One region of the Bacillus cereus group sp. BfR-BA-01360 genome, then DNA from elsewhere that is predicted to be linked to it. Evidence: riboswitches for the same ligand, from Rfam matches in the RefSeq annotation. Region 1 holds a riboswitch; each other region holds the start of a gene.

Region 1 (8,087 bases):
GTTTCATATACAAATGAAGGAAAACTTACAGAGGTATTTAGGCCGATAGAAAATGAGACAGTTCATTATTTAAGAAGACATCATATAAGACTTTCAGAAGGACAACGATTTGAAGTTCCAATTGTAGCAGAATCCTATATAGAAGAGATTGCTGCATGGATAAAAGAAGGATTACTGATTACAGTCGATTATGGTTATACAAAAGAAGAGTGGATGCATCCAGCTCATCGTGAAGGAAGTTTAAGAGGGTATTATCATCATCAATTGATTCGAAGCCCGCTTGCTTATCCTGGTGAAATGGATATTACAGCTCATGTACATTGGGATGAAATAAAGAAGGCTGGGGAAACGACAGGACTGTATACAGTATGGCATACAAAACAGAGTACCTTTTTATTAGCGGCAGGCATACTTGAACAGCTTATGAATCATCAAGATCGAAACCCTTTTTCTGAAAATCAAAAAATAAATCGATCCATCCGTTCCATGATTTTAGATGGAGGAATAGGCGATGCTTTTGATATTTTAATACAGAAGAAAGGATTGCCGTTTTTGGATGTAAATCGTTATTTATATGTATAGAAAAAACAAGACGCAGAAACTTTCTGCGTCTTGTTTTTTAATACGACTTTTCATATGTAGCCTAATATATTTTCCCTCATGATATATATTTATATTAAAGATATGAGATAAAATATATAGAATACGCCATTTTTTCTCTGTTTAATGATCCAATAGTCCCTAACCTAATAATACGTGAACGAGCTGAATGATGACTTCATTCTCTACTTTGTAATAAATCTCCAATCCTTTTCTTTCACTAGAGACAATTTTAGCGCTTTTTAACTTTGCTAAATGCTGTGAAATTGTGGATTGTGGCATGTTTAAGCCAGTGTACATTGTAGAAACATTACTTGGGCCTCTTTCAATTAAGCCCTTTACAATACATAAGCGAACAGGATGAGCAAGCACTTTCAATAATTCTGCATTACTCTCATAAAGTTCTAATTCTTTTTGAAAGGTTTCTAACATGTTCTTTTCCACCTCCGTGTAAGCTGTTATATCATAATATTCATACCAAAAAACTAAAGAAAAGGAAACAGTTGTTGCAGAAAAAATGTTTTAAAGTAAAGAAATTGTAAGAAACGAGACTATGATGTAAATAAATGAAATAAATTTGTGTGTTTTTGCCAACAGATGTTTTTTTCTTTAAAATTTGGAAAAGATATACTTATAACATAATTTTATCATGAATTTTTTGTTCTTTCAAATCGATATACGGAATTTTTAAAATAATATGAAAAAAGGATTTTATAATTTTGTATAGAAAGTTTATTATGTTAATCAGAAAATATGTCTTAAAAAACGAAATTTAAATGCTGGATTGAATAGATTATTTTGAAGGCGTGGAATATAGAAAGCTCATTTATAAGGCTTCTTGAATAGAGTGACAATCGAATGGTTTTATTCCAGTTTAAGGATTATATTAAAAGCCCCACCTATCTCTACATGAGTTTGAGGTGGGGTTTTTTGTTAAGATGATAAAAACAGCTTTTATAAATTTACAGGTTCTTCTACATAGGAAAGGGCATTTTCAAAATCAGTAATTAAATCGTCTACATTTTCTAGTCCAACCGATAAGCGAAGTAAAGAATTAGAAATTCCTCTTTCATCGCGAGCTTCTTGCGATAAGGCTGCATGGGACATTTTAGCAGGATACGATAGGATGGATTCAACAGCCCCTAAGCTTACAGCAAGTACAGGTAGTTTTATGTTAGATAAAAATTGGCGCAATGCATCTTCTGATTGTAATGAAAAGGATAAAACAGCTCCACCAGATTTTGCTTGTGAACGTTGTATTTCATAACCGGAGTGAGATTCTAATCCTGGGTAATAGACATGTTGTATTTTTTTATGATTTTGGAAATAATGGGCGATTTTGCTTGCGTTTATTGCTGAATGTTCCAGACGTACATGCAATGTTTTCAGCCCACGAAGTACAAGAGAGCAATCTTGAGGACTTAATATAGCTCCAAAAGCATTTTGTAAAAAGCTGAGTTTTTGAGCGAGATTATTATTTTTTACAATAGCTAATCCAGCTGTTACATCACTATGCCCTGCGATAAATTTTGTTGCGCTATGCAATACAACATCAGCTCCAAGCTCCAGCGGTTTTTGAAATAATGGTGTTAAAAATGTATTATCTACGAAAGTAAGTGCTCCAACAGATTTCGCTAATGTACAAACAGTGCGAATATCTGTTACTTTTAATAATGGATTAGATGGCGTTTCAATATAAAAAACTTTTGTGTTTGATTTTATATTTCGCTTTACATCATCTATGTTTGTCATATCAACAAATGTATGGGATATCCCATAACGTGATAGAATGTCTGTTACAATTCGGTAAGTGCCACCGTATACGTCTTCTGATATAAGAACATGGTCTCCTTGTGAGAGAAGAAGAAAGGCAGTAGAAATGGCTGCAATGCCAGAGGCAAAAGCAAATCCTTTTGTTCCCCCTTCAAGAAGAGCAATTATATCTTCAAGCGCTTCACGTGTAGGGTTACCTGAGCGACTATAGTCGTATTTTCCAAAGGAATCTACATCAAACTGATGAAAAGTTGATGTATTGTAAATTGGAACGTTAACAGCACCGGTTTGTGCATCATGTTTATACTTGTTATGCAGTAACAGTGTGTCTAAAGAGTAATTCATATTTTTACACCTTCTTTTGCATATTGAATTGCTTGCTGTAAGTCCTGAATTAAGTCATCGCTATGTTCAATGCCAACGGAAAAACGAAGTAGACGATTGCATACACCTCGTGCAATTCGTACATCTGTTGGAATATCAGCATGTGTTTGTGTAGCTGGATATGTCATTAGACTTTCGACGCCACCTAAGCTTTCAGCAAATGTAATAATAGATAAAGATTGTAAGAAAGGATTTATCCATTTTTCATCGCGAAGACGAAAGGAAATCATGCCCCCTCTACCTGGATAAAATACGTCTGTTACACCGTCTTCTTCTTTTAAATAGGTCACAATTTTATTTGCATTTTCTTCATGTTGCTTCATCCGAAGTGCCAAAGTTTTCATTCCTCGTATTAATAACCATGAATCGAAAGGACTCAATACAGCACCAGAAGCGTTATGGTAATGGGCAAGCTCCGCACAAAGCCCGCTTCCTTTTGCAACAACAAGCCCGCTTAATACGTCGTTATGTCCACCTAAATATTTTGTTGCGCTATGTAGAACGATATCAGCTCCATCAGTTAAAGGTTGCTGTATATACGGTGTATAGAAAGTATTATCTACAATAAGCAGTAAACCATGACGCTTTGCAATGGTTGCAACAGCTTGAATATCAGTTACTTGCATTAAAGGATTGGTAGGTGTTTCGATGAAAATTGCTTTTGTCTTAGAAGTAATTGCGTGTTCAATTTGCTCAATCGATTGTGTATCTATGTATCTACATCGAATATTCCACTTTTTCTCATGTTCAGAAAATAAACGATACGTTCCTCCGTATAAGTCTTCAGATACGATAAGTTCATCATCGGAGCGAAATAGAGAAAGCACAAGAAGAACGGCCGCCATTCCAGAACTACAGGCATAGCCTTGATCACCTTTTTCTAAATCAGCAATTGCGCGTTCTACAAGACCGCGTGTAGGGTTACCAGTTCGAGAATAATCAAATCCAGTTGATTTTCCAATTCCTTCATGGCGATAGGCTGTTGAAAAGTAAACAGGGGGATTTACCGTACCTGTACCCGTTTCACTACGGTTTCCAATTTGAGCTAATGTTGTTTCGATTGTTGACATAGCAACATTCCTCCTTTATGAGATGGAAATTTAAGTATATGGTAATAGAAAAATAAAAAAAGCCTTCAAAGAAGAAGGCTTTCATTCAAATAGAGTCTTCTTCTTATCTCTCAAATTATTTGATAATTTGCTGGAATTAGCACCTTATTAACAAGTTTGTTAATGGTTGCTGAGGTGTCATAGGGCCAGTCCCTCTACCTCTCTAGATAAGAATACTTTGTATGAAATTTTATTATGTGTTTAACTTTACAACAAAAGATAAAAGAATTGCAACTTTATTTTGAAATTTTTTTATTTTTTATATTTTTTGTTGACTTTCCTTTTTTTGCATGCTAAGTTTATTAGAAAATCAGCAAATTTTGTTAAAGGAGAACAGATTTCCTTTTAATAACATAAATAGTAAGAACAAACTCTTATTAAGAGCGGTGGAGGGAAAGGCCCTGTGAAACCCGGCAACCTTCAAACAATATGTTTGAAACGGTGCTAATACCTGCAAAACAATTGGTTTTGCGTGATAAGAGGTGGATCGATGAAGTCCCCCTCTTTAAGGTGAAGAGGGGGACTTTTTATATTGATAGAAAAGAGGGAGATAAGTGAAATTACTAGATTTGTTATCAAAAGGGATTGTAATTGGTGATGGAGCAATTGGTACATTACTGCATTCACATGGACTACAAAGTAGTTTTGAAGAGTTAAATATATCAGATCCAGATTTAATTGTATCGATTCATAAACAATATGTAGCTGCTGGAGCTGATGTGATTCAAACAAATACATATGGTGCAAATGAGGCGAAATTGCGTACATATGGCTTAGAAAATCAAGTTGTACAAATTAATAGAGCAGCAGTAAAACTCGCGAAAGCAGCTGCGAAGGAGCAAAATGCGATTTTAGGAACGATTGGTGGAATGAAACATATTGGTGCCGTTACGACAACGAATATAGAGCGAGAATTTATGCTACTTGAACAGGCTGGAGCGTTAATAGAAGAAGAGGTAGATGGGCTACTGCTTGAAACATTTTATGATGAATTTGAGCTCATACATGCTATCAAAGTCCTAAGAAAACAAACAGATATTCCAATTGTGGCACAATTAGCACTTCATGAGGCTGGTACGACCCAAAATGGAAATGATGTAAATGAGATATTAGCACAACTCATACATAATGGTGCAAATGTGGTCGGCTTAAATTGTCAATTAGGCCCACTTCCTATGACGGAAGCTTTAAAAATGATTTCGATTCCGAAAGACGGTTATTTATCTGCTTATCCAAATGCTGGACTTCCAAATTATATAGAAGGACGCTATATATACGAAGGAAGTCCGGCTTACTTCGAGACGATGACACCGAAGTTTATTGAACAGGGGGTTCGTTTATTAGGAGGTTGTTGTGGTACCACACCGGCACATATTGAAAGAATGAAACGTGCAATTGCCAATCAAGTACCTGTTATAGAAAAGACGGTTGTTTCAAGGCCGCCAATCATTCATACGCATTCGGAGCGCTTTAGAGCGCATAGTACTCTTGCAGAGAAAGCGAAAAAACAAACGACAGTTGTCGTTGAACTAGATCCACCAAAAACATTGGATACACAGCGTTTTTTTGAAGGAGCTAAAGCATTAAAGCGAGCAGGTGCTGATGCGATTACATTGGCTGATAATTCGTTAGCTTCACCGCGCATTTCAAATATGGCGATGGGAGCGTTATTAACGAAGCATGATATACCAGTACTTACTCATTTAACGTGCCGAGATCACAATGTAATTGGATTACAATCGCATCTACTTGGATTGTCAGTGCTAGGAATGGAAGAAGTACTCGCTTTAACAGGTGATCCAGCTCGGGTTGGGGATTTTCCAGGGGCTACTTCTGTATATGATGTATCGTCTATTGAGCTTATTAAGATGATTCAGGAGATGAATAATGGTCGATCTATTTTAGGGAAATCGATTGGTCCGGCAACAAGGTTTTCTGTCGGAGGGGCATTTAATCCGCATGTAAGACATTTAAAGGCCGCAGTAAAGCGGATGGAAAGAAAAATTGCAGCGGGTGCTGAATATTTCTTAACGCAGCCTATTTATGATAAAGCGTTGATTTATGAAGTATACAAAGAAACGAAACATTTAGAACAACCTATTTTTATTGGAATTATGCCTTTAGTAAGCAAGCGGAATGCAGATTTTCTTCATTTTGAAGTACCGGGGATTACGCTTCCAGATCAAGTGCGAGAAAGAATGAGAGAACATGAAACAGAAGCGGATGCGATTGAAGAAGGGATCGGTATTGCACAGGAGTTAATTGATGAAGCATTGAAATATTTTCATGGCATTTATCTTATTACGCCATTTTTAAAATATGAGATTACAGAACATCTTGTGAAATATATAAAGGAAAAACAAGAAGTGAGAGAGGAAGTAACAAATGAGACGAATTGAAGAAAGATTGCAGCAAGAAATCTTAATATTAGATGGTGCAATGGGAACGATGATTCAACAAGCCGATTTAACAGCTGATGATTTCGGTGGGGAAGAATACGAAGGATGCAATGAATATTTAGTAAAAACAAGACCAGATCTTATTTTGAATATCCATAAGGCTTATATTGATGCGGGTGCGGATATCATTGAGACCAATACATTCGGTGCGACGAATATTGTATTAAGTGATTATAAATTGTCTCATTTAGATGAAGAGTTAAACGAAAGAGCGGCACTTTTAGCAAGGCAAGCTGTGAAAGAAAGTCAGAAAGAAGTATATATAGCTGGTGCAATGGGACCAACAACAAAGGCGATTAGTGTCACTGGTGGTGTAACGTTTGACGAGCTAATGGAAGCTTATACAAGGCAAGCAAGGGGATTGCTACGCGGTGGTGTCGATCTATTGCTTATTGAGACAAGTCAAGATATGCGCAATGTAAAAGCAGCCTATTTAGGAATTCAAAACGCATTTGAACAGTTACATCAAACAGTGCCTCTTATGATTTCTGGGACCATTGAGCCGATGGGAACAACTTTAGCAGGACAAACAATTGAGGCGTTTTATTTATCAGTGGAACATATGAATCCATTATCAGTTGGCCTAAATTGTGCAACTGGACCAGAATTTATGCGCGAACATATTCGGTCTCTTTCTGAGTTGTCAGAATGCTATATTTCTTGTTACCCCAATGCAGGTCTTCCTGATGAAGATGGCCATTATCATGAGTCGCCCTCTTCACTTGCTGAGAAGGTGAAAAGTTTTGCTGAAGAAGGATGGATTAATATTATTGGAGGCTGTTGTGGCACAACACCAGAACATATAAGAGCAATAAAGGAGACGCTAGCATCTTGTAAGCCTCGTCAGTACGATGAGCGAGCAGGACATGGAATTAGTGGATTAGAGGCATTGCAATATGATGATTCGATGAGACCATTATTTGTTGGGGAAAGAACGAATGTAATTGGCTCCAGAAAGTTTAAACGATTAGTAGCGGAAGGGAATTTTGAAGAGGCAGCAGAAATCGCACGAGCGCAAGTGAAGAAAAATGCACATATTATTGATATTTGTATGGCAGATCCGGATCGTGATGAAGTCGAAGATATGGAAAACTTCTTAGCGGAAGTTACGAAAGTCTTAAAAGTACCCATTATGATTGACTCTACAGATGAAAAGGTGATGGCGAAGGCTCTGACATATATACAAGGAAAAGGTGTTATTAATTCAATTAACTTAGAAAATGGAGAAGAACGATTTGAGCAGGTTACGCCGCTTATTCGAAAATACGGTGCAGCTATTGTAGTCGGAACAATCGATGAAGAAGGAATGGCAGTTCGTGCAGAAAGAAAGTTGGAAATTGCAAAAAGGAGTTATGAATTATTAACAAAGAAATATGGGATACGTCCTTCCGATATTATTTTCGATGCGCTTGTTTTTCCAGTTGGAACTGGTGATGAAGAATATATTGGCTCGGCAGCCGCAACGATTGAAGGAATTCGTCTTATTAAGGAAGCATTACCAGAATGCTTAACGATTTTAGGAGTCAGTAATATATCATTTGGATTACCGCCAGCTGGGCGTGAAGTATTAAACTCTGTATTTTTGTATCATGCGACAAAAGCTGGATTAGATTATGCGATTGTAAATACAGAAAAATTAGAGCGCTATGCTTCGATTCCAGAGGAAGAGAAAAAGCTCGCGGATGCATTATTATTTGAAACATCGAAAGAAACATTAGAAGAATTTACGAACTTTTATAGAAGTGCAAAGAAGAAAGATGTG
Region 2 (8,087 bases), on a different contig from region 1:
CCTCTCTTACGCTTCTTGCTCTGCTGTTTCGTCTTCAATACCTAATTCTTTTTTGATCCAGTCATAACCTTCAGCTTCTAGACGTTGAGCAAGCTCAGGACCACCAGATTTTACAATACGACCGTTCATCATAACGTGAACGAAATCTGGAGTAATGTAGTTTAATAAACGTTGGTAATGCGTAATCATTAAGCAACCAAACTCTTCACCGCGCATTGCGTTAATACCTTTAGATACAACTTTTAATGCATCGATATCAAGACCAGAGTCGATTTCATCTAAGATTGCAATTTTTGGCTCAATCATCATTAATTGAAGAATTTCGTTACGTTTTTTCTCACCGCCAGAGAAACCTTCATTTAAGTAACGTTGTGCCATTTCTGGATCCATTTCTAGAAATTCCATGTTTTTATCTAGTTTGCGGATAAATTTCATAAGAGAAATTTCATCGCCTTCCTCGCGGCGTGCATTAATTGCTGAACGTAAGAAGTCAGCGTTTGTTACTCCGCTAATTTCGCTTGGATATTGCATTGCTAGGAATAGACCTGCTTGTGCACGCTCATCTACTTCCATTTCTAGTACATCTTCACCGTCGATGATGATGCTTCCTTCTGTTACTTCATATTTTGGGTGACCCATAATTGCAGAAGATAAAGTTGATTTACCCGTTCCGTTAGGTCCCATAATTGCGTGGATTTCTCCACCTTTTACTTCCAGGTTTACACCTTTTAAAATTTCTTTGCCATCGATTGATACATGTAAGTCTTTAACCGTTAATGTAGAACCAGCCATCTCAATACCTCCAATAATCCTCTATATACATTTTAAAAATTCCTAAAACATTCACATTCTCATTTTATTCTCATTCTAATTTTATATCAAATAAAATGATATCGCAAACGCTGAAAAAAAGTAATAATTTTTTCACAAATGTGTATAGATTTTCCCTCACATTCTATTATGATACACCTTTCTTCTTATATATATAAAGAAAAAAGACTGAGAATTTCTCAGCCTTTTTTCCTGCCATTATTCTTTTACAGGAACAACCGCCCCTTTATATTCTTTCTTGATGAAATCTTCAATTTCTTTCGAATGCAATACTTCTACAAGCGCTTTAATCTCTTTTTTATCTTTATCCCCTTTACGAACTGCCACTACGTTTGTATATGGAGAATCATTACTTTCAATCGCAATTGCATCTTTTCCTGGATCTAATTTTGCATCAATTGCATAGTTTGAGTTAATTAAAACCGCATCGCCTTCCTTGTTGTTATACACTTGTGGCAATAGACCTGGTTCGATATCTGTTTTAAACTTCAAGTTCTTTGGATTTTCCGCAATATCTTTTGTTGTTGCTTTCACAGGATCTACACCATCTTTAATTTTTAAAATGCCCTCTTTTTGTAAGATTGCTAATCCGCGGCCATGATCAGCCACAGAGTTACTCATAATTACTGTCGCTCCATCTGGAAGCTCTTTTAAGCTTTTATATTTTTGAGAGTATACTCCAATCGGTTCTAAATGAATTTTGCCTGCTATTTCAAACTTATACCCTTTATCCTTTATTTCTTTCTCTAAATACGGAATATGCTGGAAATAGTTTGCATCTAATTCTTTATCTGCTAATGATTTATTCGGTAATACATAGTCCTGAAATTTTTCAATTTTTAACACAACGCCCTTTTTCTCAAGCAATGGTTTTGCCTTCTCTAAAATCTCAGCGTGCGGTACATTAGAAGCACCGACAACAAGCTTATCTTCACTTTTCCCACCGCAAGCTGTTAATCCAAAAATTGATGTCGTAATAAGTGCTGAAAGTAATAATTTTTTCATGTTGTTAACATCCTTCCTAATTTTTAATCGATTTATCGTTTATCAATCCGAGTTGTCGCAAAATCTCCAATAAATTGAATGAAAAACACAACCAGCAATACACAAATTGTCGCAACAATTGTCACATCGTTGTTTCCCCGCTGGAACCCTTCTAAATATGCTAGTGTACCGAGTCCGCCAGCGCCAACAACGCCTGCCATTGCTGTATAACCAACAAGTGCAATTGTCGTTACGGTAATACCAGATACAAGTGCTGGCAAAGATTCTGGAATTAATACTTTCCAAATAATTGTGCTTGTTTTCGCTCCCATTGCCTTTGAAGCTTCAATCACACCTTTATCAATTTCACGAAGCGCGATTTCAACCATTCTCGCATAAAATGGGGCCGCTCCAATAATCAAAGCAGGCAATGCTGCACTTGCTCCAAGAATTGTTCCAAGAAGAATCTTTGTAAACGGAATAAGTAGAATGATTAAAATGATGAACGGGATTGATCTAAAAATATTTACGAATGCCCCGATTCCTGTATGAATCACTTTGTTTTCCCACAAATTATCCTTCGCTGTCATAAAGAGCAGTAATCCTAACATAAGTCCTAAAATAAATGTGGCAATTGCTGCGATTGCCGTCATGTATAATGTTTCTCCTGTTGCTTCTAGCATTTGATTCCAATCGACATTTGTGAGCAATTTATCCATGTGCAACCACCTCCAGCTCTACTTTCTCTTGATGGATTCCTGCTATTGCCTGCTGAATGGCTGCTTCTTCACCATTTAAATGAACAATTAAGCTTCCGTATGCTCCATTATTTGTCTGCGCGATATTTCCTTGAAGCACGCTAACTTCTACATCCTCTCTCCTCATTAACCCTTGTAACACTGGGCGCTCTACAGAATCTCCAATAAATTGCAAACGAATGACTTTACCATCTGGGTATTTCTCTAATAAGTTTTCAATCGTTTCATTCGTATCTTCAGAATCTGTTAATTGCTGAACAAATCGCTTTGTAATCTCTTGCTGCGGATTACGAAATACCTCTAGTACAGAACCTGTCTCTACAATTTTCCCTTTTTCCATCACTGCAACACGATTACAAATCTTTTGAATCACATGCATTTCATGAGTAATAAGCACAATGGTTAAGTTAAGGCGTTTATTAATATCTAGTAGTAAATCTAAAATTTGATCTGTTGTTTCCGGATCAAGCGCCGATGTTGCTTCATCACATAAAAGTACTTTCGGATTGTTAGCCAACGCTCTTGCAATCCCGACGCGTTGTTTTTGTCCACCGCTCAGTTGAGATGGATAAGCATCTCCTCTCCCTTCTAATCCGACAAGACGAATAAGCTCATCTACACGTTTCTTTCGCTCCTTTTTATCCACACCAGCAATCTCGAGAGGAAAAGCAATATTCTCACGAACAGTTCTTGACCAAAGTAAATTGAAATGTTGAAAGATCATCCCAATTTCTTGTCTTGCCTTTCGAAGTTCATTACCGGTAATGGCTGAAATCAAACGATTAGCAACTGTAATTTGACCAGAAGTTGGTTTCTCCAACTGATTAAACAAGCGAATTAACGAACTCTTACCTGCACCGCTATATCCGATAACCCCAAAAATTTCGCCTTCCTCTATTTTTAAATTGGCCCGATCTACAGCAATCACATCACCGTTTTTTGACTGATATATCTTTTTCACATTTTCTAATAGAATCATGATGTTCACCCCTTTAATTAAAAAGCGTAAGTAGCTCGTTCAGAATGTAAGGGGGATGGAGCTTCTGACGTAGAGGCGCCTTTTTGCCTCGTAGAAAGAAGCGAAGCCACCGAACATTCTAGCTACTGAAGCTGGATTTCATAAAAAGCGTAAGTAGCTCGTTCAGAATGACTCTCACATTTTTTATTTTTGGTGTAAGAATACTGAACTGTCGCCATCTGCTCAATTTCTTATCGATTTTTCCTGTTGTTTAAATGTCCTCCTCATTCAAACAACAAAAAAACCTTTCTGCTTTACAATGAGCAGAAAGGTTTTTATGCGTATATCAACATAATCCTTTCTCTCATCTCTCAAAGCATTTGCTTTGCAGGAATTGGCACCATTTCAACAAAATCGTTGACGGTTGCCGGGCTTCATAGGGCACAGTCCCTCCACCTCTCTTGATAAGAGAAATCAGATCTAATTTTCTTCTGATTCAAAATTTATGAAATTATCTATATTTTATGACTTGAATTTTATCAATATACATTCACTCTGTCAACAAAAAATTTCTTAAAAAGAAAATTTTAAGAATATTAAGCGCCCACTGGCATTGGTTTACAAATATGAAACATGGACTCCAATAATAGCATCGTGCGATATGTCCCCGCATAATGTACACGACCTTCATGAATTAGCTTTTGCAAACGAACATTCCCTGTAACTAATTGTTGTAAATCTTCTTCTTTAAAACAGTGGATTTGTTCGGTTCCCCTATCTCCTTTTACAAGCTGTATATAATCCCTTGAAATTTGGAGGGAATGGCACTCATCTCCAAAATGAATACTAATGACTTTTCCTGCTTGACGCAAAAGAGGTTCTAAATGATATTGTTTATTAGCATGTGTTACAAATGATTGAAGCATTGAATATAATTTCATTCTCATCACATCCTTCATATCACTTTCTACTAATACCTTTCCATTCCCTAAGCATCAATCCTCTTCCTTTTGCTCGACAAATACTGTATTACCTCTGCCATTTCAACATATTTCCCAAGAAATGTGTCGAGGCGGCAAATTTTTTGCCGCCTACTGTAGTTCCTTATATAAATATTCAACTGAATGAAATGCATATATTTTCTTCTTCAACGTTCCATTTTCAAATATGAGTAAACAAGGAACACTTTCTATCTCATATTCACGTGCTAAATGCGGAGCATAATTTAAATCTAACATGCCAACTTCTAAGTCAACAATCGTTGCTTCTACAACAGTTAACATTTTTTTCGCCAATTGGCATGTACCACACATTGGAGTATATACATATAACACTGTTTTTTCTTGATTCACTATTAGATTTGTGGCTTCAGCACCTGTCCAGTCAATCACTTCTATCATCATTCCTTACCGTAAATATTCTGTATAAACATCAATGTCAGCTCCCCATAATACATTTGCTAAATGTGAAGACGGTGCAGTTGCTACTTCACGATATGAACGATCAATATAAATATGTTCAGCCTGCGGAAATTCCTTACGAAATTGCTTGCGAAGCTTTTCTCCTGCATCATCAGCATCCACTAGCACATATACTTCTTTATCAAAAAACTGATCAATGAGCTCATCCATTTTCGACAAACCAATTGTACCATTTGTACAAACAATTTCCACCGGTTCTCGAATAATAGATTCAATCTTTCTTCTATCTGATTTACCTTCTACAATAATGACCTTTTCTACATAAACCATGTGTCATCACCCGATCACCATATACTATAAAACAACCTTACTTTCGTATATAGTATATTCGATATTCCCATCTTGTTTCCTGTTTATTTTTACAAAGAAAAGCACAAGCGGCTCGTTCAGAATGTAAGGGGGATATGGTTTCTCATTCCTTTTGATAACAATGTACTATAAAAATTAAAAAAGACAGCACATAGGCTGCCTCTTTTATCTAGAATCAAATTAGTCTTGGTTTGTCATTTCTGCGTATTTTTCTGCAGTTAATAGTTTTTCAACTTCACTTGCATCAGAAAGTTCAACTTTCACCATCCATGCACCTTCGTATGGAGACTCGTTAACAAGTTCTGGTTGATCACTTAATTCTTCGTTTACTGCTACAACTTTACCACTTACAGGTGCATATAATTCAGAAACTGTTTTAACAGATTCTACGCTTCCGAATGGCTCATTAGCTTCAAGTGTTGCACCTACTTCAGGAAGTTCAACGAATACGATATCGCCTAGCTCACTTTGTGCGAAATGAGTAATACCGATAACAACTTGATTCCCTTCAGTTTTTACCCATTCGTGTTCTTCAGAGTAACGTAAATGATTTGGAATGCTCATGACTGTACCTCCAGTGAATGTATTAATTATGTAAAAATACCTTATTGGTACTTTTTCCACATACTTTCAAACTGCTCTTCATTAAAGCCAAGTGTTACATTTGTTCCATCTGTTACAATCGGACGTTTAATTAACATACCATCGGACGCTAAAAGTTCAAACATTTCGTCTTCACTTGCAACCTTTAACTTATCTTTTAAACCAAGCTCACGATAACGCATACCGCTTGTATTAAAAAATTTCTTTAACGGCAATTCACTTTTCATATGCAAATTGCGTAATTCTTCTTGTGACGGTGGATTTTCAACAATATGAATCATCTCATATGCTACATCGTTTGCCTCAAACCATTTCTTTGCTTTTTGACATGTGCCACATTTTGGGTATGAATAAAATGTTACTGTCATAAATTCACCTACTTTTTTACTAACCTTTACCTTTATCATATAGAAAACGTTTTATTATTTCAAACCATTATTTCTTCAAACTTTAATTTATTTCGTGATAATTTTTAATAATCCTGCAAATTTCTTTATTTGTTCCACTATCAAAAGAAAACAATATAACAAAAAATACATATTTTTATCATATTTAGGGCGAACATATATATTAAACAAACGTTTATTTAAACAATAAGAAGCCTTATTTAAAGGCTCCTCTCATTGTCTATTTAAATAATCCGCAATCGCCTGAAACACAATAATATACATATTATGAACACTTTCCTCTGCAGCGCCACCGTTTGTTAAACCGATCCCCCACTGCTGTCCTTCACCGCTTCCGATATTTACAAACCCTTGCGTATACATTGCATTTTCATCCTTCGGTGCATGGTTATAATCTAGCTTCTTCTTTATAAAAAGCGAATAAGATTTATCTTGTAAGCCAATAAAAAATACTGGTTTCTTTATTGATAAAAACAATTCTTTATACCGTTCGTTTGATGCTTCTTGAAACTTCTCCTTCATCACAAGAAAGCCATCTACTTCCGCTAATTTTTGTTCCATTTCGTTTAATGCTATATTTTCAAACTTCACATTTCTGAATGTATCTTTTGGTTTCTCACCAATAACACCAATGACAAGCGCTCTGCCATTATACTCTAATGCTCCTCCCGCTTCTCCCTTTGTACATCCAGTTCCTACTAAACATAAAAGTATAAAAAAGAACAAGAAAGACAAACGTTTCATCCCGCACCCCTCCATTTTTTAGGTCAAATGACAAAAATGTAAGTAAAATCAATGGCTCATTTGAAGTTTCTATATTATAATCAACAAGGTTTACTTACATTACAAAATAATAGGAGATCATCATGAGAAAATATAAACTTTCATCGTTTCTTCCATTAACTTATATACTTCTACTTGTACTCGTAAGTCCCCTTTACGATGTACTGAATAAATCGAGTGCCCATGCTGTCGATGTTACAACTATCGTTGATGATTGGATTCCATTTGTAAAAGTATTTATTATCCCCTATTTAATTTGGTTTCCATATTTATATGGCGCACTGATCTACTATTGCTTTGCCGACAGAAAACAATATTATGTAACATTAAGTGGCATTATTCTTGGAAAGTTAACTTGTTTTTCCATTTATTACTTTTGGCAAACAACTGTACCGCGTCCGGCAGTCGTTGGCACTGATCTATTTTCTAACTTAGTTCGCTACATTTATAGCATTGATCAGCCTGTCAACTGTTTTCCTAGCATTCATGTTCTCACAACATTTGTGATTATGTTAGCTGCCTTTAAGCGAAGAGAGCAACATAAATGGGAATATTACTTGCTTACTTTCTTTGGCATGCTCATCATTTTATCAACACTATTTACAAAACAACATGCCTTTATCGACGCTGTATCTGGCATAACACTAGCAAGCATACTCTATTTCAGTATCCAACTCTTATTAGTAAACAGATATAGCGGAATAACGATTTCAGTCAAGCAATCTTATAAAGTAAATCAATAGAGATTTTCTCCTACCTCACTCCCACCTATTTGGCATCTTGAGGTAAGAGTTTTACTGCCTATAACATATAAATGAAAAGCAGACTGTGGCTTCTTCAGTCTGCTTTTCTCTATATAAAGGAGATTTTTAATCTTCATTTAAGATTGTGGCACAGTCATATCTCCAGAATGAATACGACCTGCTTTTCGTAATGCGATATAAATGATATATGAAACAGCTACTGGAATTAC
Region 3 (8,087 bases), on a different contig from region 1:
TTTCATGAGAAAGATTAATGCATTTTGCGTAGCAACCGCCTTCAATATTGAATACGCCATTATCAGACCATCCATGTTCATCATCACCGATTAATTTTCGATGTGGGTCAGCTGATAAAGTTGTTTTACCTGTTCCAGATAAGCCGAAGAATAATGCTACGTCGCCTTCTTCCCCTACGTTAGCAGAGCAGTGCATAGAAAGAATATCTTGTTCAGGAAGTAAGAAGTTCATAATAGAGAAAATAGATTTCTTCATTTCTCCAGCGTATTCAGTACCACCAATTAGCACAATGCGTTTTTCGAATGAAACAATAATGAATGCTTCAGAGTTTGTGCCATCAACTGCTGGATCTGCTTTAAAGTTTGGTGCAGAAACAATTGTGAATGGTGCATTATGATTTGCTAATTCCTCTTCAGTTGGACGAATAAATAATTGATGAACGAATAAATTATGCCATGCATATTCGTTTACAACTTGAATTGGCAGACGGTAGTTACGATCAGCGCCAGCAAATCCTTTAAATACAAATAGTTCTTCTTTTTCCTTTAAGTACTCTAATACTTTTGTATATAATTTATTAAAACGCTCTTCAGAAATCGGTTGATTTACAGGTCCCCAAGCGATTTTATTTGCAACCGATGGTTCTTTCACGATAAATTTATCTTTAGGAGAACGTCCTGTATATTTTCCTGTTGAAGCAGAAACAGCACCGGTAGAAGTTAGTTTTCCTTCATTTCTCATCAGTACTTTTTCCACTAACTGCGGAACGCTTAGTTGAATCTGTGCATTGCTTCCGTTCAGTAATTCATGTAATCCAATTTGGACATTCACAGTACTCATAGTTTATATACCATCCTTTTCATTTTATGAAATATTTCTCGTAATCCCCATCAAAAGTATAACACAATTATATAAATAATGTATACTATTTATTTATTTTTGTTTGTGTGAATGTATAATTTTCTTATTTATATTTTAGCGTGAAAAACTTGTAGGAATAAATGAATATTAATTGACAAATGAATAGCATTTCTTTAGTATAGGTTGGGACGGATACTCTCTTATCCCGAGCTGGCGGAGGGACAGGCCCGATGAAGCCCAGCAACCTCACTTGTACTGGTAAAAACAAGTGAATAGGTGCTAAAACCTGTGCGAGGCGAATGGTCTCGAACGATAAGAGCGAAGGGCAAAAAGCAGTATGCAAGTAGCAAACCAAACCTTTCCTCTATATAATGGGAAAGGTTTTTCTTTATACTTGTGTGGGAGAATAAATGAATGTCGCAATTTGTGGCAAGTTAAGGATGAGTTCCGTACAATATATACAATTACTGTAGGGAGGTTTACCACATGACAAAACAACGTCATCTGTTCACATCTGAGTCTGTAACTGAAGGACATCCAGATAAAATTTGTGACCAAATTTCTGATTCAATTTTAGATGCGATCTTATCAAAAGACGCAAATGCACGTGTAGCTTGTGAAACAACAGTAACAACTGGTTTAGTATTGGTAGCGGGGGAAATTACAACTTCTACGTATGTAGATATTCCAAAAATCGTTCGTGAAACAATACAAGGCATTGGGTATACTCGTGCAAAATATGGATTCGATGCAGAAACTTGTGCAGTTTTAACATCTATCGATGAACAATCTGCTGACATCGCTATGGGTGTTGACCGAGCGTTAGAAGCACGTGAAGGTCAAATGACTGATGCTGAGATTGAAGCGATTGGTGCAGGAGACCAAGGTTTAATGTTTGGTTTCGCATGTAATGAAACGAAAGAATTAATGCCACTTCCAATCTCACTTGCTCACAAATTAGCTCGTCGTTTAACGGAAGTTCGTAAAGATGAAACATTAGAATATTTACGTCCAGACGGTAAAACGCAAGTTACAGTTGAGTATGATGAAAATGGTAAACCAGTACGTGTCGACACAATTGTAATTTCTACTCAACATCATCCGGAAATTACATGGGAACAAATCGATCGCGACTTAAAAGAGCATGTAATTAAAGCTGTTGTGCCAGCAGAATTAATGGACGAAGAAACAAAATTCTTTATTAACCCAACTGGTCGTTTCGTAATTGGTGGGCCACAAGGGGATGCTGGATTAACGGGACGTAAAATTATCGTTGATACTTATGGTGGATATGCTCGTCACGGCGGTGGTGCATTCTCTGGTAAGGATGCAACAAAAGTTGACCGTTCTGCAGCGTATGCAGCACGTTATGTTGCGAAAAATATTGTAGCAGCTGGTCTTGCTGAAAAAGCAGAAGTACAGCTTGCGTATGCAATTGGTGTAGCGAAGCCAGTATCAATTTCAGTTGATACATTTGGAACTGGGAAAGTATCTGAAGAGGTACTAGTAGAATTAGTTCGTAACAACTTCGATCTTCGCCCAGCTGGCATTATTAAAATGTTAGACCTACGTCGCCCAATTTACAAACAAACAGCAGCTTACGGCCACTTTGGACGTACTGATGTAGATCTTCCTTGGGAGCGTACAGACAAAGCAGCTGACTTAAAAGAGCAAGCTGGTCTATAATATAATAAAAAAGGTTTTGCGCTTTCGCGCAAAACCTTTTTTATTTATAGTTAGGCTGTAATAGTGCAAAAAGTTCAATATCATGCCATGCCCCATTTCGAAATATCGCTTCTTTACAAGTCCCTTCATGTTGAAAGCCAAGTTTCTTATAAAGATGTATTGCCTTATCGTTAAACGAAAATACTCGTAGAGAAACGCGATGTAAGTTTAATTCTCGAAAAGCGTAGTTTAATAATAGAGTTAATGCTTCTTTACCATATCCTTGTCCCCAGTAATCTTTCTGCCCAATATCGATGATACATTCTGCGTTCTGGTTATAGGAATCAATCTGAATGAGAGAGGTAATTCCTATTGGGAGGTTGTCATTTTTCAATTCGATGATATAACTTTTGGAATTAGCTGCGTGTATGATTTGTTTGCAAAATGCTTCGGTCTCTTCGAATGAATATGTATCAAGTATAGGGCTAGTTGTTTGCATAACTTCAGGATCGTTACGCCAAAGATGATAAGTCGGAATATCGTCTTCTGATAACTTTCGTAAGCGAATTCGGTTAGATTCAAACAATTTGGAAATACCTCCTATTTCATCTCATTATTTTGTTTCGTACATACCTCAGCGCAAGCATTACAATATATTTGTCCATTCAGTTCAATATATTTTTTATATTTGTCATCCCGCTACTAGGGGTAGGCATATGAATCCATGATTTTTCATAAGATTTGATTTCTTTTTTGCAAGACTTACAAAGTATTGGCTTACTGCGGAATATTTGCAATCATCTTCTCTTTTGACGCGCTTTTCCAGCGCAAAATGCACTGCATAGTAAAAAAAACGTGGCAAAACTAATTCCGCCAATCGTTGCATGAGGTACAGCATCTTTTAACGCAAATCCTGCACTTATGGAAGCAGCAAACAAAAGAAGAAATGTTGTTGTAAGTTTTTGATAGAGTCCCATGTATATCCTCCTCATTGTGAAAATACGGTTCGATTTATAGAATGTGAAAAATAGTAATTGTGATTGAGTGAGTCGTAGAGATGATATGTGGTGGAAGAAACAATAAGATTCCTCTTTATGGATTTATATACTAATATTGTAACATATTATTTTGTGTCGTCACTACATAATGATGAAAGTGTGATGTGCTTCATATAAGCAAGGGATTGAATCGGGTATGATAAAATAAAATAGAGTTTGTTAAAAGAGGAGAATGAGCATGAGTGTAGTAGAACATAAAAAACAAGCGCCAAAAGAAGTGCGTTGTAAAGTAATTACTGTGTCTGATACACGTACAGATACAACGGATAAAAGCGGTAAGGTATTACATGAGTTATTAAGCGAAGCAGGTCATTTCGTAACTGCCTATGAAATTGTAAAAGATGATAAAGAAAGTATTAGGCAAGCTGTATTAAGTGGATATCATCAAGAAGATGTCGACGTTATTTTAACAAACGGAGGAACTGGTATTACAAAGCGCGATGTAACGATTGAAGCAGTTTCGGCATTAATAGATAAAGAGATTGTTGGATTTGGTGAGCTATTTCGCACGATTAGTTATTTAGAGGATATCGGGAGTGCAGCAATGTTAAGTAGAGCAATTGGGGGAACAATGGGCAGAAAGGTTGTCTTTGCTATGCCAGGTTCGACTGGAGCTGTGCGTCTTGCGATGAATAAATTGATTTTGCCAGAGCTCGGGCATATTATATTTGAGCTAAATCGCCAATGAAGAGCGTAGCAGGAATTGTATTAGCTGGTGGTATGTCTAGACGCTTTGGAGAACCGAAAGCCTTAGTAAGTTGGCAAGGGTATACGTTTATTGAACGGATTGTTCAAGTGATGCAGGATGTAATGCAAGATATAGTTGTCATTAGTCATGCTAGCATAAAAGAACGTGTAGCTCATTTAATAGAAGTTCCTGTTATAGAAGATATTTCTTTCTATAAAGGAGAAGGACCGCTTGCAGGAATTGTATCTGGTATGGAGCATCTTGAAGCAGAATGGTATATGATTTCACCTTGTGACACGCCGAATATTTCTAGCAAATGGATAAAACAAATAACAGGACAAATTGACGATGAGTATGAAGCGATTATTCCGATTGTTGAGGGGAGAAAGCAGCCGTTATTAGGGGCGTATCATAAGAATGTGAAAGAGAAAATTTATAAGTTATTAGACGAAGAAAAACGGAGCATGGAGCAACTTTTATCACATTGTAATGTAAAGTATGTGACGGGAGATGAATGGAATATAGAAAAAACATGGTTTGTAAATGTGAATACGAAAGAAGAATATGCAGAATTACTTACATGTAAAAAGAAATAAATGGAATGATAACAGAAAAAATGGCTGTTGTGTGTCCAAGATGGAAAAGAATAGCCTTTTAAAGAATGCGATGGATATTTTGCATTTTGGATTGTTAAATAAGGTCGTTTACGTGGATACCATCTTTTTAACATTTGTACAGGAATATGGCTCATTGTTAAGGAAACAGCTGCTGCATAATTTGTAGAATCCCTTTTGAAAAAAATAAGAAGACAAAGGACGAGTGAGATAGAGAAGATTGCATCACCGATGTGTGTAATGATACGGAAAAAGACATTTAATGTTTTTTGATCGAAATAACGGTTAATTCTTTTGAAAATGTAACACGCTATTTTATATAAGGAGCTGACAGATTTCATCTTCATGGAACATCTTCCTTCTCATTTACATATATATTGAGATGATATCTTCTATTTTAATAAGATTTTGTTGAGGAGATAATAAAGTGAAACTTTAATCAGGGGGGCTTCATTCCCCACTGATTATGAGCCCTCACCAATCGGGCTGCCCTAAAATAGCGGGATAAAATTTTGTAAAGAAACTATTTGTATTTTCATAAAATAAGCTGCCATTGTTATGGCAGCAAGAAGAGTTATTTTTGTAATGATTTATAGTATTGTCCTTTTTCAACATATTGCTTACGAATACGTTCCATATCTTTTCGATCTGCATCTGTTAATTCACGAATGACTTTTGCGGGACGTCCAAATGCAAGTGTATGAGGAGGTATTTTCTTTCCTTGTGAAACTAAGCTTCCAGCGCCGATAAAAGCACCTTCACCAATTTCAGCACCGTCTAAAATGATAGACCCCATCCCGATTAAAGCGTCTTTTTTTATCATGCAGCTATGTAAAATTACTTGATGTCCAATTGTAACATCATCTTCTAAAATGAGAGGATATTGCGGACTTTGATGCAGGGTACATTGATCTTGTACATTCACTCTATTTCCGATGATGGTTGGAGACACATCCCCCCGAATGACAGTGTTAAACCAAATGCTGGATTCTTCACCGATTGTAACGTCACCTGTAATCGTAACGTAGTCAGCAATAAAAGCACTACTCGCAATTTTCGGATTTTTATCTTTGTAAGAATAGATCATGTTCAGCCTTCCTTTCCTAGAGACTATTTTTAGTGTATCAAATTATGAAACAGAGTGAAATGGAGGAGAATTATATGTGGAATTATGAAGCGGAATCGGCAAAGGCTGTTATCGTAATTGTGCATGGTGCCATGGAATACCATGGACGTTATGAAGCGCTGGCAGAAGAGTGGAATCACATTGGGTATCATGTTGTTATGGGAGATCTTCCTGCTCATGGAACAACGTCAAGAAATAGAGGACATATTAATTCGTTTGATGAATACATAGAAGAGGTCAAAGTATGGATAAAAGAAGCGAGAAAGTATAGACTACCTATTTTTTTATTGGGACATAGTATGGGGGGACTTATCATCATTCGAATGATGGAAGAAACGAAGCGCGAAGATATAGATGGTATTATATTAAGTTCACCATGCTTAGGGGTGTTAGCTACTCCAGCGGCACCACTTCGAGCTCTGGCGAAGGTATTAAATATTGTTATGCCGAAATTACAATTTCCGACGAATCTTACAGTGGAAATGTCAACAAGAAATAAAGAAGTTCGCGATGCAATGGAAAATGATTCATTGTTCTTGCGCAAGGTATCCGTTCGCTGGTATAGTGAATTGATAAAATCTACACGAATTGCTCATGAAAAAATAGATGAGTTCCCAGACGTTCCGCTCTTGCTAATGCAGGCGTGTGAGGATAAACTAGTAGATAAAACAAGTGTCCGTAAATGGTTTGATAATTTAAAAATCAGTGATAAGGCGTATAAAGAATGGCCGAATTGTTATCATGAGTTATTAAATGAGTATGAGCGAGATGAAGTTTTTAATTATATCAAGTCATTTACTGAAATGCATGTCAATAACAGAATAGAAACAAATAAATAATGAATTTGTACATTTAATAGAGGAGATGAAGGCCGAAGTGAACGTACCGAGTAATCCCATAACGCTCATGGCGAAAGTATACCGTGATGTGTTTCCGGTAGTACACCATGAGCTGGCAATGTGGAAAGAGCGTGCTTATCATATTCCGAATGACGAACTCCATAATCAAGCGCTTGCAAGTATTGAACATAAAACGTTTCATTGTGAGGGTGGTAGTATTTTAGCTCTACTTGCAAATGAGCAAAGGGAGGAATGTATTCGATTTATTGTAGCGTATCAGACGATTAGCGATTACTTAGATAATTTATGTGATCGCAGTACATCGCTTGATCCGAAAGATTTTGCTGCACTTCATGAATCAATGTTAATGGCGTTAACACCTGAAAGTGAAAGTGGTGGCAATTATTATCGATATCGTGATGACCAAGATGATGGTGGATATTTAGATGAACTTGTAGCTACTTGTCAGGATGTGTTAAGGAAAACGAAGCATTACGATAAAATTGCACCTATTCTTCATGAACTTGCATGTTATTATTGTGATTTGCAAATTCATAAGCACGTGAAATTAGAAGAACGAGAGCCGCGTTTACAAACGTGGTTTGAAGCTCATAAAGAAAGTGTTCCACCAATGAGCTGGTTTGAATTTTCAGCATGCGCAGGATCAACTCTTGGAATTTTTTGTCTCGTGGCGTATGCTTTCCATGACGAATTACTTGATGAGGATATTATAAAGATTAAACAAGGGTATTTTCCTTACGTGCAAGGTCTTCATATTTTACTGGATTATTTCATTGATCAAGAAGAAGACCGAATTGGCGGTGATTTGAATTTTTGTAGCTATTATGAAAATGAGCAGGTCATATTAGCAAGAATGAAACATTTTGTGCAAGAGGCGGAAAAAAGTATTAGTGACTTGCCGCATGCGAAATTTCATCGTTTAATTAGCCGCGGATTATTGGGGATTTATTTGTCGGATCAAAAAGTTTTAGAGAAAAAGAATATGCAGCATATAGCACGGCGCATTGTGAAATATGGCGGTTTCACTTCACGATTCTTCTATTGGAACGGTAAGATGTACCGAAAGAAAATGGCGCAGTGACGTAAAAAGACCACTCTGTTTAAGAGTGGCTTTTTACTATTAGCACATAAGGAGGGGAGTCAGTGAAGACAGAGAGAATGCTTTCGATACTTATTTATTTGCTGCAAAAAGATATCATTTCTGCTGAAGAGTT
Region 4 (8,087 bases), on a different contig from region 1:
CCATGCTCCATACCAACCTGTTTTGCATTTTTTAAATTATCTTCTGTAAAACGTGACTTTGTTTCAATTAAAATATCTTCGTCTTTTACATTACGTTTCAATGCGTACGCTTTCGCAGTACGAGCTTCTTCCAGTTCCGCTTCAAATTTTGTTCCACCTGTAAAAATAATTTTTTTAATATTACCGTTCTGATACAAGGAGATCGCATGGTTAATTCGTTCACGAAATACAGGAGATGGTTTTCCGTTCCAAGCAGCTGCTCCAAGTACAACAGCAGCATCTGTATCCACCTTATCTGTTTTAAATCGATAGCTCCAAATATCGTAAGCTGCATAACTTACAAAGAGAATCATAGAGCTAATCATAAGCAAGAATACTTGTAACACTCTTCTTTTTTTACTTTTCTTCTTTTGTTCCATTTGTACTAGCCTCCGCGCATCATCCATACTTCTAAAAAATATATGTAAATTATTTCATTTGAATTTATTTGAAAGAAGGCACTTTTTAGCCTATGTGCAGTAAAGGGTTTTCATTCAAATAGAGGATTGTTTATTCATTCTTATTTATGGAGCATTTTACATATCAAACACTTACAAATTGTATTTCATACTACTCCATTGTAACGAATTTTTCTATAGAAGGGAATGATGAAACAAAAGTATCTAAAAGAAGATACCATTTTGTAAGAAAAAAGGTATACATTCTGCCTTTATGGCGTATATACTTTTGTATCATTATTGATATGCATGTAATTTTTGATGAAGCTGTTCTTTTATAAGCGGCATTCCCTCACAATGATACTATATACAACCGCATCTCTTACATAGCCATTTGATAGCTATCTTTCATTTCATAATATTCCCTCTTTAATAGCACGCTGCGCTTTTGTATTTCGTGCATTTGTCTTAATCTGTACGGCGTAGCCTTTTCAGTTCTTCAAAGGCGTATGCAATAAGAGAAACTTTAATCAATGAAGCTTTCCTTCCTCCTCACTGATAGTTAACTCTTAGCAGTTGGACTTTCCTAAAATAGCGAAAATATGTAAAACTCCCTTCAAATACTTTCAAAAGGCCCACTTTTGGTGAGCCTTTCGTTACAACAATATATAGGCAATTGGCGTAATAATGAGTACAGTTAAAATTGTTCTTTCTACGTATAAAATGATAAGTTCAGAAACCTTTAATGGAATATCTGTAGATAAAATACAAGGAATTGAAGCTGAGAAAAAGAGAATAGAAGATACCGAGACCACTGCGATAACAAATTTCGTGACGAGCGGTGCACTCGTTACGAGCAAAGATGGCAAAAACATTTCAGCGATTCCAACAGAAGCTGATTTCGCCGCCAAATCAGCTTCTGGAACTTGCATCAATAACATAAATGGATAAAATATATAGCTAATCCAATCAAACACTGGTGTATATTTTGCTAATAAGATTCCGATTAATCCAACAGACATAATAGATGGTAAAATTCCCATTGTCATAATGAACCCATCTTTTAAATTGATTGCAATATTTTTCAGTAGACTCGGTGCTGATTTCGAAACTTCCAGCGCATCTTCCCAAGCGCGTGCGAACATCCTTTCCTTATAAATCGGCTCTGGAAATCCTTCTTTTGTAATATATGTATCTGGTTTTGTTCGAAGTGGTGGGATTCTGACTGTGATAGCGGTTACAATAAATGTTACGATAAGCGTGGTCCAAAAATATAAATTCCATATGTACATAATATTTAATGTTTTTGCAATGATGATCATAAATGTGGCAGATACAGTTGAAAAACCAGTTGCGATAATCGCCGCTTCCTTTATCGTATACTTTCCTTCTTTAAAAACACGATTCGTAATGAGAAGAGCGAGCGAATAGCTTCCGACAAAAGAAGCAACCGCATCAATCGCAGAGCGCCCTGGTGTCTTCCATAATGGCCTCATAATTGGTCGGCAAAACGTACCGATGAATTCAAGTAAGCCATATCCTACTAATAGTGCTAAAAATGCCGAACCGATTGGAACAAGTAAACTTACTGATATAACTAACTTCTCATACAAAAATGGGCCTACATCCGGCGCAAAAAACCAAGTTGGTCCGACTTTCAAACAATATAATGCCCCAAATACAACTCCAATCACTTTCAAAAAAGAAAAACAAATATCCACAAATGATGCCTTCCATTTCTTCGTGTAAAAAGGATAAATCGCACCAATTACCATTACACCGAAAGCGTAGTACGGTACAGCTAATGAAGCGGCTGATCGAATCCATGATACAATATGGTCAATCATAATAGATGAAGTACCATTCATTGTTACAGGCACAAAAAACATAAATACTCCCACAAAACTAGCAAAAATAAAACGAACAATAATTCCTTTCCCTACACCAGCTTTTAAGACTTTGTTTTCTAATTCCATTTGCCCCATTTCTCTTACACCTCCTAGTTTTCTAAATATTCTGCATAAACATTTTATATTCCTTTTTTACTGTAATATTTTGAATAACAACTGAAAGGATATAAGAGAATGAATGATAAGAAATACTTTTAAATGAAAAGTTATTTTTTCACCCTTTTTCGATATTTATATCCGTGCTTTTCGTAAAAAACATTTAACTTCGGATGATAAGCAACACAATCCCGCTGTACGTACTCTTTCTCTTTTTCTCATGAATCTACTCGATTCCTTTTGTGCTGATTTCATATTTTACAAAAGAAGAAAGAAGTTTAAAGATGCCTTCAAACTTCTTTCCCGTTCTTTTATTGATTTCTCTTCACTTCTTTAAATTCTTCTTTCACCTGCTCAAGCGTTCCTTCTTCCGTCATTAAACGATATGCTGTATAAGCGAGCGCTTTCGCAGCTGTAATGAGCGCCTTATCTCCCAATTCAGAACGAGCTGCTTCTCTAAACTCATTTGTATGAGCGATTAAATCGTCTGGGCCAATTTTAATATATGGATGGATGGTTGGAACAACTTGACTGACGTTCCCTGCATCTGTTGAGCCAATACCAAATCTTTCTTTTCGATGCACGTTTTCTCCAAGCGATTCTAATTCTTCAGCAACTACTTCATTCAATGTTTTTGTTATAAGCAACTCATCAATTTCATTTTGAAATGGATCTATTTTTACTGTTGTCCCGGTAGCTAATGCCGCTCCTTGTGCAATATTTTTCACCTTTTCCGTCACTTCTGTACATCTTTTCCGCGTTGCTGCACGAATAAAGAAACGAGCCACCGCATAATCTGGAATAATATTTGGAGCCTTTCCTCCTTCTGTAATCACACCGTGAATTTTCACATCCGTAGGTAGCTGCTGGCGAAGTGCATTAATGCCATTGTACAATTGAATGATGGCATCTAATGCATTAATCCCTTCCTCCGGTGAAGCTGCTGCATGCGCTGATTTCCCGTAAAAGTGAAAATCAAGTGGATCTACCGCAAGAGACGGACTTGTTGTTGCTGTTTTCCCACTAGGATGAATCATAAGCGCCGCATCAACATGATGAAATAATCCCGCTTTCACATAGCTAGCTTTTGCACTTCCATTTGGTCCCCCTTCTTCCGCTGGCGTGCCAAACACAACAATCTCACCGCCAATCTCTTCAAGCGTTTCTGATAAAGCAATCGCCGCCGCCACGCTAATTGTTCCAATTAAATTATGACCACAAGCATGACCTAGTCCAGGCAATGCATCATACTCTGCTAAAAAAGCGATGGTAGGCCCTGCTTTTCCTGAACTTTTTCTTGCAATAAATCCTGTTTCATGTCCAGCGATATTGTGTTGCAATTGAAATCCCGCGCTGCCGAGTAGTAAACTTAACGTTCGAGATGCGAAGAATTCTTGATTACCGATTTCAGGATTCGCATGAATAGCATGACTTGTTTGAATATACTTTTCTTTATGTTTTTCAATACTCTCTTGAATGATGTTACGATGTGATGTTACTTTTGTTATTCCCATTTCCTTTACTCCCCCTTTTATTTACACGTAAAAAAGCCTCTTTCCTAAAAGATAGAAAGAGGCTTTCGCATATACATTCAAACTACGCTTCTTTCTTATCTTTCAAGTCTATTACTTGCTGGAATTGGCACAGTATTCATAAAGAATCCGCTGCCGAGGCTTCATAGGGCCAGTCCCTCCACCTCTCGAGATAAGAATTTTCACAAAATTATATTAAATTATTTTTATTCTATTGTTATTCCGAGTAAATGTCAAGGAATTCCTATCTGATTTTACCGAATATCTAAAAATCCTGTTAATACACCAATTGTTTCTGGTGCTTCCAGTCTTGCACATATATACGGAAATTCCGGACTCCCTTCAAACATCATTTGCGATGTTAACGGAGCTCCTGCCCAAAAGATTTCATCATCAATGACTAAAAACGGGAACGATTTATTTTGTCTTTGTACTCTTACATTTTTTAGCGGAATAGAACCATCACTATAAATCGTTACTTGTGCATTCGTACGCATTAACGCTTGCCATACTCTCTTATCAATTTTCCTTGTACTTGGCAACGATAAAACAATTTTTCGTTTTGCCGTCAAAATATCTTTTAGTACCCCTTTTGGTTCCTCTAGATTCATTTCCATAAACCAACGTAAGCGCTTCGTAATTTTCCGCTCCCATATTTGACGTGATGTTGTGCGATCATACACATTTCCGTGGCGCTCTATATGAGCGGTTAACTGTGATAATGCTTGTTTTCTTGAAAGATTTTTACGCATATATTGACAATCTGACAGCTGAATGAACTTCCCTCTCGCCCTTGTTACGGCCACATTCACAAGGCGATGATTTTTGTGATCAAAAAATAGCACACCAGGGCGCTCTTGCGGGTAACTATCAACCGTATCAAATATTATCATATCCCTTTCAGAACCTTGAAATTTATGAACCGTTGCTGCTAAAACTGGTACATTCCGATATTTCGTTTTTTGCAACATCTCTCTTATACCTGTTGATAAAAAGCGAGATTGCGCTCGGTACGGCGTCACAACACCAATTGATTGAACACCATCTAATACTCCAATTAAAATCATTTGTATCGCCACTAAGCCAGACATCATATTAAAACGCGATCCGGAAGCAGCATCTTTTAAAGAATAAGCCCCCATTAGGCTCGTATCAAATAAAACAGTTGCCTCGTTTGCGAACGGTTGTAACTTTGCTAGTTCTTTACGCTTTGAAACAGACGGATGATCATAGACTCTATTTTTATATATAAATGAATTTGTAAATTTCGCGATATCCGCATGCATCCGTCTTTGTTCCTGCAACATATATACATTCGGATGCGCTTCAGATTGATTGACAGATTCTACAATTCCCACATGATAAAATATATCTTCACAAAGCCATTTTCGAACAAGTTCATGGTTCGCCATTGCGATTGGCGGCAACTGCAAGAAATCTCCGCAGATGACAATTCGTTTTCCAAGTGCAGCTGCTAAAGCAATTTGCGGAACATACGCCATACTGACTTCATCTACTATAACTAGATCAAATGTACGTTCATAAATCAGCGCATCAATTGCGCATTTTGATAATGTTGCACCAATTACTTGTGCATTTTCAATATACTCTCTTTCTACTTCTTTCATTTTCGCTCTCTGTTTTCGAAGATCACTTTCAATTTCTTGCATGCGTTTCTTATCAGAAGCAGTCGCTTTATAAGATAGTATTTTTTCGCGCAAATCTTGGCGCATCTCTTCTAAATAAAGTCTTTCTTCCCCCCATGAACCATTTGTCGTTTCTACAAGTCTTGAAGCAAGTAATGTCTCGTGATTACGTATATGTTCATGTTGGCTAAAACCATAACGAACAATTTCTCCTGGCGTCCATTTATTTTTCTTCTCAATTTGCTTCGTAACTTCACTCATTAACACGTCCACTGCCGCATTACTATGCGCTAATACAAGAACCGATTTTCCTTTTTGATAATGAGCAGAAATAATCCGTGATAAATTATACGACTTTCCTGTTCCAGGTGGTCCCCAAACGTATGTTGTCGCATTGTAAAACGCTCGATACGCTAATTCATTTTTCGGATTTTTCATTTTTTCAATATGCTTCGGCGTGTTCGTTCCATCTAATAAACGTCTTATACGTTGACGCTTCTGCTTTTCTTTTCTCGCTTCTTTTAATCGCTCCTGAAGTTGTTCTAACAGTTGCCACGGTTCACTGTATAAAACAGCTTCTCTAATTTCACCTTGAATATAATCATTTAATTTCAATTCTATTTCTAACCCATGTGCTGATAATACTTCCCCGGTCGCTTCCTCGCCGTCGAACTCAATTCGAATAGGTGAACCTTCAGGTAAGCTGACCTCCGAAATAAGCTGAAATACGTAAACTGTATTTTCATAATCTGTATATAAAAAACGACCATTTATGATAGAAATATTACTTCCACCTATCGTTTTCCAATGTTTAATTTCATAAGCTAACGCTTGATGCCACTCTTTCATCGTTTCCGTTAATGAAGGAGTTTGCTGAGTTGTATTCATAAAATCGTCTCCTTCCTTCTCTCCAAACATACTTTCTCACTATATCATATATCACACTAATATTTGTAAGATTTATATCTTGCTTATTTTCTTAACATTCCATATTATGATATATATAAAATTTTCAGAAAGAAGGATTCTATATGCCAGTAAGAAGAATTGAACACGTAGGTCTTATGGTTGCAAACTTAGAAACTTCGATTTCCTTTTACAAAGAAGTAGTTGGATTACAACTGCTGAAACGTATGGGACATCCCGATCCCAATCTAAAACTTGCTTTTTTAGGTGCAGAAGAATCAAAAGAAACAATATTAGAACTTATTGAAGGCTATAACGCTTCTCTTCCAACAGAAGGAAAAGTACATCACATTTGCTTTAAAGTAGATTCCTTAGAAGATGAAATTCAAAGGCTAAAACATTTACAAGTAACTTTTTTATTAGGAGAAGAAATTGAAACATTGCCAGACGGAACACGTTACATATTCTTCGCTGGTCCTGATGGAGAATGGATTGAATTTTTTGAGACGGAGCGATAGTAATTAAAAGAAACCAAAAAATCAAGTTTTAGTAATGTTTCGGTTTCACTATTATTATCGTATACTACCCTTTTTCATTTTACTTAATCTTGTCATTGCATCTGAAAACACTTAAAATCATGTACATAAAAAAAGGAAGCATGGAAATTTCCGATGCCTCCTTTTTATCTACTTATACAAAAAGAGAAGTATTCGCATACAAAGCTGGTGAACCACCTGAATGTACGAATAAAATGTTGTCTTCTTTTTTAAACTTCCCTTTTTGAATGAAGTCGATTAGTCCTGCTACTGCTTTACCCTACACACAAGTTTGTCCAAAGTGGTCTAAGATTTATTCACCCATTCTTTGGAATATTGGTATAAAAATAAATCTATCAGCCTCTTTCAAATCAATACACTCTCTACGCTAGAATTAGAGTACTTTTACTATGTTTAATCTAAATACATTACAGAAAAATAAAAAGAACAAAGTAACTTCTGTAAACCCTTTCTTTATAAATTGTTACATGAATAAGTGTTTTTTAATTCGTGTTTGCTCTATTTTTTCCATGTATATAATTAAGAAGATGAACATAATCATTTTCTTGTCCAATATCAAATCGCTTCCCATCGATAATTTTCCCATATACTTTTTGGATAGCAATTAAAGAATGAATTGCATCGGTTAGTTGATACTCACCTCCGACACCAGGCTGCACATTTTGTAACAAAGAAAAAATATCAGGTGTAAAAACATACCTTCCAATAACCGCCATATTAGATGGGGGATTTATTTTTGGTTTTTCAACAATATTTGTAATGTCCATATACCCCTCTTTTATCATATCGCCTTTCACAACCCCATACTTATCTAAAAATTCATTTGGTACTGTGTGGACGCCGATTACACTACTTTTTGTCTCTTTATATATCTTAATTAATTGATTTAAAGCAGTACCTTTATCCGAAATGATAATATCATCTGGCAAAAGTACAGCAAAAGGTTCATTACCAATGAATGCTTCACCTAATTTTATCGCTTCACCAAGGCCTCTCGCGTACG

What was found. A riboswitch is a leader RNA that binds a small molecule or an ion and turns the genes downstream of it on or off. The one in region 1 is predicted to bind S-adenosylmethionine.
Region 2: it holds a riboswitch for S-adenosylmethionine, as region 1 does, so the genes downstream of both, MR056_RS15620 (methionine ABC transporter ATP-binding protein) here and MR056_RS13665 (bifunctional homocysteine S-methyltransferase/methylenetetrahydrofolate reductase) in region 1, are expected to answer to the same signal.
Region 3: it holds a riboswitch for S-adenosylmethionine, as region 1 does, so the genes downstream of both, metK (methionine adenosyltransferase) here and MR056_RS13665 (bifunctional homocysteine S-methyltransferase/methylenetetrahydrofolate reductase) in region 1, are expected to answer to the same signal.
Region 4: it holds a riboswitch for S-adenosylmethionine, as region 1 does, so the genes downstream of both, MR056_RS14355 (M20 family metallopeptidase) here and MR056_RS13665 (bifunctional homocysteine S-methyltransferase/methylenetetrahydrofolate reductase) in region 1, are expected to answer to the same signal.

The regions. Positions count from the first base shown of each region.
Region 1 is NZ_JAKUFV010000014.1:4,253-12,339, reverse strand. Features, by position in the region: gene MR056_RS13685 (class I SAM-dependent methyltransferase) at 1-582, shown strand, start outside; gene MR056_RS13680 (ArsR/SmtB family transcription factor) at 742-1,032, opposite strand; gene metC (cystathionine beta-lyase) at 1,555-2,718, opposite strand; gene MR056_RS13670 (methionine biosynthesis PLP-dependent protein) at 2,715-3,827, opposite strand; SAM riboswitch class I at 3,928-4,040, opposite strand; SAM riboswitch class I at 4,238-4,348, shown strand; gene MR056_RS13665 (bifunctional homocysteine S-methyltransferase/methylenetetrahydrofolate reductase) at 4,421-6,265, shown strand; gene metH (methionine synthase) at 6,252-8,087, shown strand, end outside.
Region 2 is NZ_JAKUFV010000018.1:3,041-11,127, reverse strand. Features, by position in the region: gene sufC (Fe-S cluster assembly ATPase SufC) at 7-792, opposite strand; gene metQ (methionine ABC transporter substrate-binding lipoprotein MetQ) at 1,030-1,836, opposite strand; gene MR056_RS15625 (methionine ABC transporter permease) at 1,869-2,534, opposite strand; gene MR056_RS15620 (methionine ABC transporter ATP-binding protein) at 2,527-3,552, opposite strand; SAM riboswitch class I at 3,893-4,002, opposite strand; gene MR056_RS15615 (hypothetical protein) at 4,128-4,472, opposite strand; gene MR056_RS15610 (thioredoxin family protein) at 4,623-4,931, opposite strand; gene MR056_RS15605 (toprim domain-containing protein) at 4,938-5,282, opposite strand; gene gcvH (glycine cleavage system protein GcvH) at 5,502-5,885, opposite strand; gene MR056_RS15595 (arsenate reductase family protein) at 5,927-6,292, opposite strand; gene MR056_RS15590 (hypothetical protein) at 6,545-7,075, opposite strand; gene MR056_RS15585 (phosphatase PAP2 family protein) at 7,198-7,857, shown strand; gene MR056_RS15580 (PTS sugar transporter subunit IIC) at 7,995-8,087, opposite strand, start outside.
Region 3 is NZ_JAKUFV010000009.1:78,158-86,244, forward strand. Features, by position in the region: gene pckA (phosphoenolpyruvate carboxykinase (ATP)) at 1-841, opposite strand, end outside; SAM riboswitch class I at 1,060-1,181, shown strand; gene metK (methionine adenosyltransferase) at 1,349-2,548, shown strand; gene MR056_RS10820 (GNAT family N-acetyltransferase) at 2,589-3,113, opposite strand; partial or broken gene MR056_RS10825 (hypothetical protein) at 3,128-3,318, opposite strand; gene MR056_RS10830 (hypothetical protein) at 3,325-3,504, opposite strand; gene MR056_RS10835 (MogA/MoaB family molybdenum cofactor biosynthesis protein) at 3,764-4,273, shown strand; gene MR056_RS10840 (molybdenum cofactor guanylyltransferase) at 4,270-4,869, shown strand; partial or broken gene MR056_RS10845 (phosphatase PAP2 family protein) at 4,859-5,234, opposite strand; gene MR056_RS10850 (gamma carbonic anhydrase) at 5,462-5,974, opposite strand; gene MR056_RS10855 (alpha/beta hydrolase) at 6,049-6,852, shown strand; gene MR056_RS10860 (tetraprenyl-beta-curcumene synthase family protein) at 6,890-7,954, shown strand; gene MR056_RS10865 (helix-turn-helix transcriptional regulator) at 8,017-8,087, shown strand, end outside.
Region 4 is NZ_JAKUFV010000015.1:24,377-32,463, reverse strand. Features, by position in the region: gene MR056_RS14365 (YdcF family protein) at 1-419, opposite strand, end outside; gene MR056_RS14360 (YjiH family protein) at 1,094-2,422, opposite strand; gene MR056_RS14355 (M20 family metallopeptidase) at 2,755-3,957, opposite strand; SAM riboswitch class I at 4,050-4,154, opposite strand; gene MR056_RS14350 (AAA domain-containing protein) at 4,230-6,539, opposite strand; gene MR056_RS14345 (VOC family protein) at 6,653-7,045, shown strand; partial or broken gene MR056_RS14340 (D-cysteine desulfhydrase) at 7,218-7,343, opposite strand; gene MR056_RS14335 (UTP--glucose-1-phosphate uridylyltransferase) at 7,567-8,087, opposite strand, start outside.